2 regions of the Puerhibacterium sp. TATVAM-FAB25 genome follow, and region 1 is predicted to be linked to the other one. Evidence: predicted binding sites of a transcription regulator. Region 1 holds the regulator's gene; the other holds the start of a gene.
What was found. The regulator HrcA, encoded in region 1, represses chaperone genes, less so after heat shock. The targets are predictions, from matches to a motif close to TTNGCACTCGNNNNNNNCGAGTGCNAA.

Region 1 (3,392 bases):
GAGCCAGGCCCGGCGAGCCTGCTTGGTGGCCGACCGCACGGTGGCCACCCAGCGGGCGTGCGACTTCGCGGCGCGCTCACCGCGCCAGACCACGACCGAGCGCTCGGACTGCCACGGGACGACGGCGTCCGCGCCGACCTCGACCGCCGCCTCGACGGCCAGCTCGTCGCGGTCGCCCTTCGCCAGGGCCTGCACCAGCGTCACGACGACGTCGGGCGCGGGCTCGTGCACGACGTCGTCGACCGTCAGCGTGAGGGTGCCGCCGTCGGCCTGCACCACCGTGCACCGCAGGCGGGTCCCGGCGCCGTCGACCACGTCGACGCGCTCGCCGGCGCGCTTGCGCTGCACGACGCCGGCGTGCCGGCCCTCGGTGCCGCCGAGCGTGTACGTGGCGCCCGGGGCGACGGCGGCGACCGGCGCGCCGCCGTCGGCGAGGAACACCGGCGCGCTCACGCGCCGCCCGCCGTCCGCTCCCCCGCGCCGGCCCGCGGGCGCGTCACCGGCCGCTCAGCTTGTCGCGCAGGCGGGAGAAGACGCCCGGGTGCGCGGCCGCGAGCCGCGGTTCGGGGCGCTCCTCGCCGCGCAGCGCGGCGAGCTGGCGCAGGAGCGCCGCCTGCTCGTCGTCCAGCGCGGAGGGCACCTGGACCTCCACGTGCACGTGCAGGTCGCCGCGCCCGCCGGTGTGCAGGTGGCCGACGCCGAGGCCCTTGAGCACCACGACCTGGCCGGGCTGCGTGCCCGGGCGCAGGTCGATCTCCTGGGCGCCGTCGAGCGTCTCCAGGTCCAGCACGGTGCCCAGCGCCGCCGCCGTCATCGGCACCGGCAGCGTGCAGTGCAGGTCGTCACCGCGTCGCACGAACGTCTCGTGCGGCTTCTCGCGGACCTCGACGTACAGGTCGCCCGCCGGCCCGCCGCCGGGGCCGACCTCGCCCTGCGCGGTGAGCTTGATGCGGGTGCCGGTGTCGACGCCGGCCGGCACGTTGACGGTCAGCGTGCGGCGCGAGCGGACGCGGCCCTCGCCGGCGCAGTCGGGGCAGGGCTCCGGGATGACGGTGCCGTAGCCGCCGCACGCGGAGCACGGCGCGGTCGTCATGACCTGGCCGAGGAACGAGCGGGCGACGCGCTGGACGTGGCCGCGGCCCTGGCAGACCTCGCACGTGCGCAGCTCGGTGCCCGGGCGCGCGCCCTTGCCGGTGCAGGTGGAGCACACGACGGCGGTGTCGACCTGCAGCTCGCGCTTGGTGCCGAACACGGCCTCGGCGAGCTCGACGTCCATGCGCACCAGGGCGTCCTGGCCGCGGCGGGCACGGGGCACGGGCCCCTGGGTTGTCTGCCCGCCGCCGAAGAACGTCTCGAAGATGTCCTGGAAGCCGAAGCCGGCGCCGAAGCCGCCGCCCGCGCCGCCGCCCGGCGCCGTCGGGTCCACGCCCATGTCGTACTGCTGGCGCTTCTCGGGGTTGGACAGCACCTCGTAGGCGCGCGCGACGTCCTTGAACCTCTCCTCGCCCGCCTCGCCGGCGACGTCGGGGTGCAGCTCCCGGGCGAGCTTGCGGTACGCCTTCTTGATCTGCTCGGACGTGGCGTCCCGCGGGACGCCGAGGGTCTCGTAGTAGTCGGCCACAGGTCTCTCTTGGGTCGGGGGGTCAGTGGGGCAGCACGCGCGAGAGGTACCGCGCCACGGCGCGGACGGACGCGATGGTGCCGGGATAGTCCATGCGGGTGGGCCCGATGGAACCGAGGATCGCGACGGGGTCGCCGCCCTCGTCGCCGGAGCCGTAGCCCGACGTCACCACGGACGCCTGGGCGAGCCCCTCGAGGCGGTTCTCGTGGCCGATGCGCACGGCGACGCCGTCCACGGCCATCTCCGTGAGCAGCCCGAGCAGCACGACCTGCTCCTCGAGGGCCTCGAGCACCGGGCTCAGGCCCTGCTCGAAGCGCATGCTCGCGCGGGCGAGGTTCGCCGTGCCGGCCAGCACGATGCGCTCCTCGTTCTCCTCGCCGAGCGTCTCGACGACGGTCTCGGCCACGGCCGTGGCGAGACCGACGAGCGTCGGGTCGAGGCGCTCGACGACGCGCGCGAACGCGACCGGCAGGTCCGTCAGGCCCTTGCCCGCCGCGGCGGCGTTGAGCCGCGCGCGCAGCTCGCCGAGCGTGACGTCGTCGAGGACCGGGCCGTCGTCCGGGTCGGCGGGGCGCGGCACCTCGAGGTAGCGCTGCTCGACACGGCCGGTGTCGGTGATGACGACGACGAGCAGCCGCTCGGCGCCGACCGGCACCAGCTCCAGGTGGCGCAGGCCCGAGCGCCGCAGCGACGGGTACTGCACCACCGCGACCTGGCCCGTGAGCTGGGCGATGAGCCGCCCCGCGCGGGTCAGCACGTCGTCGAGGTCCACGGCCTCGGACAGGAACGTCTCGATGGCGCGCTTCTGCGGCGACGTCAGGGGCCGGACCTCGGCGAGCCGGTCGACGAAGAGGCGGTAGCCCTTGTCGGTGGGGATGCGCCCCGCCGAGGTGTGCGGCTGCGCGATGAGGCCGGCCTCCTCGAGGGCGGCCATGTCGTTGCGGATCGTGGCGGGCGAGACGCCGAGCCGGTGACGCTCGGTGAGCACCCTCGAGCCGACGGGCTCGCGCGTCGAGACGTAGTCCTCGACGATCGCGCGCAGCACCTCAAGACGGCGTTCCTCGCTCACGAGCCCTCCTTCCCGCGGGGCAGCTCTTAGCACTCCTGCCTTCCGAGTGCCATCCTACGCGGGGGCGCCGACCTCGCCCGTGCCCCGTCGGTCACAGTGCGTCGGGCACGGCGCGTCGGGCACGGCGCGTCGGGCACGGCGCGTCGGGCACGGCGCGTCGGGCACCGCCTGAGGTACCCAGGCCGGAGGTCCCGCCCCGGAACCGGTCGGATGACCGATCCGCTGGCCTACCTCAGAGGCGCAGCGTGGAGCCATGAGCGCTGAGCTGTACCACGACACGTTCCGCCGGCACGAGGCCGAGGTCGCCCGCCGGCTCGAGCTGCGACGCCGCGCCGCCGAGCGCACCGCCGCCCCGCCCGCGGTGCGGGGCACGGCGGCCGGCGCACGGGCCCGGCGCGCCGCCGCGGGCCCGCTCGGGGGCGCGCTGCGGGGCGCCGTGCGCGGCCTGGCGACCCGCTACCACCACGCGTGACCCGCCCTCGTCGCGCGGGGCGTGTCGGTCGGCACCCCTGCGCGGCGTCGTCCTAGGCTCGCCGCCGTGCACGACCGCTACGGCTCCGACGTCCTCGCCTCCTCCGGCTCCAGCGTGCCCGGGCGCGTGAACGCCGTCCAGCACCACCGCGCGCGGCCCACCTCGCGACCGCAGGCCGCCGAGCCGGGGCTGGTGGTCGAGGAGGTGCAGACCGGCTGGGTCGGCGCCGT
Region 2 (3,392 bases), on a different contig from region 1:
CAGGTCGCCGTTGTGGCCGATGATCACGCCCGGGAAGCCGGCGAACGAGAAGCCCGCGACGTCGAACGGGCAGGAGTCGTCCACGGTCGCGCAGTGCAGCCCGACCTGCGCCCAGACGTTCGGCTGGGACAGCGCCAGGTGCGGGTCGTTGGCCAGCACCGGCTTGCCGGAGGCGGTGTGCTGCCCCGCGACGACCCACGAGTTCGACCCCGTGCCCTCGCCCCGGCCGACGAGCGTCGGGACGGCGTCGAGGGCGTCGCGCGCGGACTGCAGCGCGTGCCCGAGCACGGCGCCGCCGCGCGGCAGCGGGACGTCGTCGGCGGCCTGGGCCACGACGGCGTCGCCCGCGGCGGCCGTGCCGCCGGACGACGCCGGCTCGACGGCCGCCGCGTCGCCACCGTCGGCGGAGGCGGCCTCGCCGAGGTCGCCGGGCTCGAGCACGGTGCCGTTGCCGCTCGCGGCGTACGCCGGGAACAGCTCGTCGACCAGCTCCACGTCGCCCAGCGTCGAGTAGGCCAGCGCACGGTCGAGCTCGGCGTCGTAGTTGCCGCGCAGGTCCCAGGCCATGGCCTTGAGCCACGCGAGCGAGTCCACCGGGTCCCACGGCTCCGGCTTCTCGACGCGGGTGGTCGTGCCCAGCACCGTGTACTCGACGGCGAGCTCGGCGGTGCTGCGGCTGTCCAGGTAGGCGTTGACGCCGTCGGCGTACGCGCGCAGGTAGGACTGCGTCTCCGGCGTCAGCAGCTCGAGCTCCTGCTGCGCCACCCGCCGCCACCCGAAGGTGCGGGTGACCTTGTCCGCCTCGATCGCCGCGGGGACGTCGCCCACGAGCTCGGCGAGCCGGCCCGCCGTCACGTGACGGCGGTAGTCCATCTCGAAGAACCGGTCCTGCGCCTGCACGTAGCCCTGCGCGCGGAAGAGGTCCTCGGCCGTGCCGGCGGTGATCTGCGGCACCCCGCGCGCGTCGCGCTGGACGGTCACCTCTCCGTCCAGGCCCTCGAGCTGGACCGACGCGTCGACGTCGGGCAGCGGCTTGCGCACCGTCACGGTGCCGAACGCCACCGCGGCGACGAGCACGACGGCGACCAGCGTCGCGACCGCGACCGCCCACCGGCGCAGGCGGGACCTCCGACGCCGGGGCACCGGCATCTCCTCGGGCGTCTCGTCGGGCGTCTCGGGGGACGGGGCGGCGGCGGGCGGGGTGGCGGACACGCAGGAGAGGCTACCGCGAGGATTTCACCCGCCCGGGGCGGGACGGGCCGCCCCGGCGGGCGCCCCTGGCGGCCGCGGCGCCGTGCGCGGCGGCCGGTGCACCGGGAATGCCGACGCCGCGCGTATCATTGGCACTCGGTAAGCACGAGTGCCAGCAGCGGCCCCGAGGACCGCGCGCACCCGTCCCCACCGTCCCTGAGGAGAGCCCCGTGCCCACCTACGCCTACCGGTGCGCCGACTGCGGTCACGCCTTCGACATCCACCAGTCGTTCAGCGACGACGCCCTCACCGTCTGCCCCGAGTGCGGCGGCACGCTGCGCAAGCAGTACGGCACGGTCGGCGTGACGTTCAAGGGCTCGGGCTTCTACCGGACCGACTCGCGCGGCTCGTCGAGCGCGTCCAGCTCCTCGTCGTCGGGCTCGTCGTCCGGCTCGTCGTCGTCCGGCGCGTCGAAGTCGTCGTCGGGCTCCTCGTCGTCGACCAAGACCGCGTCCTGATCCCCGGCTGACGCGCGTCCGAGGCGGTCCCCGGCACGGGCTGCCGCGAGGCCGTCCACAGGCCGCGCGGCCGGCGCGCCCGGTGCCGACGGCGGCGCCCTAGCGTCCGGTGGCATGAGCCTGCTGCGCCCCGGATCCCGCCGTCCCGCACCCGAGGCCGCCGCGAGGCCGGCGCGGAGCCGTGCCCGCCGCCGGGCCGCGGCGTGGCTGTGGCGGTCCCGCTTCGTGCTGGCCGCCGCGTGCTGCGGCCTGGCGACCATGGCGGCGGTGCACGCGCTGCGCCCGCCCGCGCCGCCCACCACCGACGTCGTGGTCCCGGTGCGGGCGCTGGCGGCGGGGCAGCCGGTGGCCGCCGACGACGTGGCGCTGCGCGCGCTGCCGGCGGAGGTCGTGCCCGACGACGCGCTCGCCGACCCGGACGACGCGGTGGGCCGCACCCCCGTCGTGGAGCTCCCCGCCGGGCTGCCGCTCACGGGCGAGCTCGTGGCGGGCGGCGAGGTCGTGGCGCGCGCCCCGGACGGCACCGTCGTCGTCCCCGTCCTCCTCGACGGCACGGCCGCGGCGCTGCTGCGGCCGGGCGACCGCGTGGACCTCGTGACCACCGCGCAGCCCGACGAGGGCTCCCCCGACGCGGCATACCTCGCCCGCGGGGCGCTGGTGCTGCCGTCGGCGGGGCGGCAGGCGGGCGAGCGGGCCGGCGGCGGGCTGCTGGATGGTGGCGCCGCCGGCGACCCGGCGGCGGCGACGCTGCTGGCCGTGGGCCCGGACGAGGCGCCCGCCGTGTCGGCGGCGTCCGGCACCGGGACGGTCGGCGCGGTGCTGGTGCCGTGAGAGGCCGCACCGGCCGGGTGCCTGGCGGACCGTGGAGGCCGGCGGACGCGTCGGTGCTCGCGTTGCGGTCCCCGGCCGAGACCCGAACAATCTGCGCGGGACCGGGCGCGGTGCCGCCGCGGCGGCACCAGACCCCTGCAGCGACCGAGAGGACCACATGCTCCAGGGCTTCAAGGCCTTCATCGCGCGCGGCCACGTCGTCGACCTGGCCGTGGGCGTCGTCATCGGCGGCGCCTTCACCGCGATCGTCACCAGCCTCGTCGAGGGGGTCCTCACCCCGCTCATCGCGGCGATCTTCGGCGCGCCCGACATCTCCGGCGTCGGCAAGTTCGTCGTCAACGAGGCGCACTTCAGCATCGGCCTGGTGCTGCAGGCGGTGCTCAACTTCCTGCTGGTGTCGGCGGCGCTCTACTTCGTCGTGGTAGTGCCGATCAACCGCCTGAGCCACCTGCGCAAGAAGGGCGCCGAGCCGGAGCCGCCGGCGCCGTCCGAGGACGTGCTGCTGCTGCAGGAGATCCGCGACCTGCTGGCCGCCGGGGCCGGCCGGACCACGCCGAACGCGAGCGACCCGGGAGACGGCACGGCCAGGAACGGGACGGCCGGCGACGGTGCAGCCGGCGCCGGCACCGCCGAGGACGGCGTGGGCGCGAGCCCGCGCCACGCCGCGCGGTAGACGCCGCCGGCTCAGCGCCACCGACTCGACGCCACCGGCTCAGCCGTCCGACGTGGCGCGGCCGGCTCGGCCGGCTCAGCGGCGGCCCCAGTGCGGCGGCACGTCGCGCAGCAGGCGCTCGTCGTTCTCGCCGTGGCTGCCCCGCTCGTCGGCGGGCAGCCCGAGCACCGGCTCCCGCT

Region 2: U5M74_RS10110 (FmdB family zinc ribbon protein) is a predicted target of HrcA. The motif match lies at 1,341-1,367, and genes of this name have one in related genera.

Annotation. Positions count from the first base shown of each region.
Region 1 covers NZ_JAXUAK010000002.1:268,719-272,110, forward strand. Annotated here, with positions in the region: gene U5M74_RS03550 (16S rRNA (uracil(1498)-N(3))-methyltransferase) at 1-453, opposite strand, end outside; gene dnaJ (molecular chaperone DnaJ) at 497-1,621, opposite strand; gene hrcA (heat-inducible transcriptional repressor HrcA) at 1,644-2,690, opposite strand; gene U5M74_RS03565 (hypothetical protein) at 2,944-3,162, shown strand; gene U5M74_RS03570 (DUF3097 domain-containing protein) at 3,229-3,392, shown strand, end outside.
Region 2 covers NZ_JAXUAK010000009.1:50,327-53,718, reverse strand. Annotated here, with positions in the region: gene U5M74_RS10115 (penicillin acylase family protein) at 1-1,149, opposite strand, end outside; gene U5M74_RS10110 (FmdB family zinc ribbon protein) at 1,422-1,709, shown strand; gene U5M74_RS10105 (SAF domain-containing protein) at 1,824-2,540, shown strand; gene mscL (large conductance mechanosensitive channel protein MscL) at 2,698-3,213, shown strand; gene U5M74_RS10095 (hypothetical protein) at 3,289-3,392, opposite strand, start outside.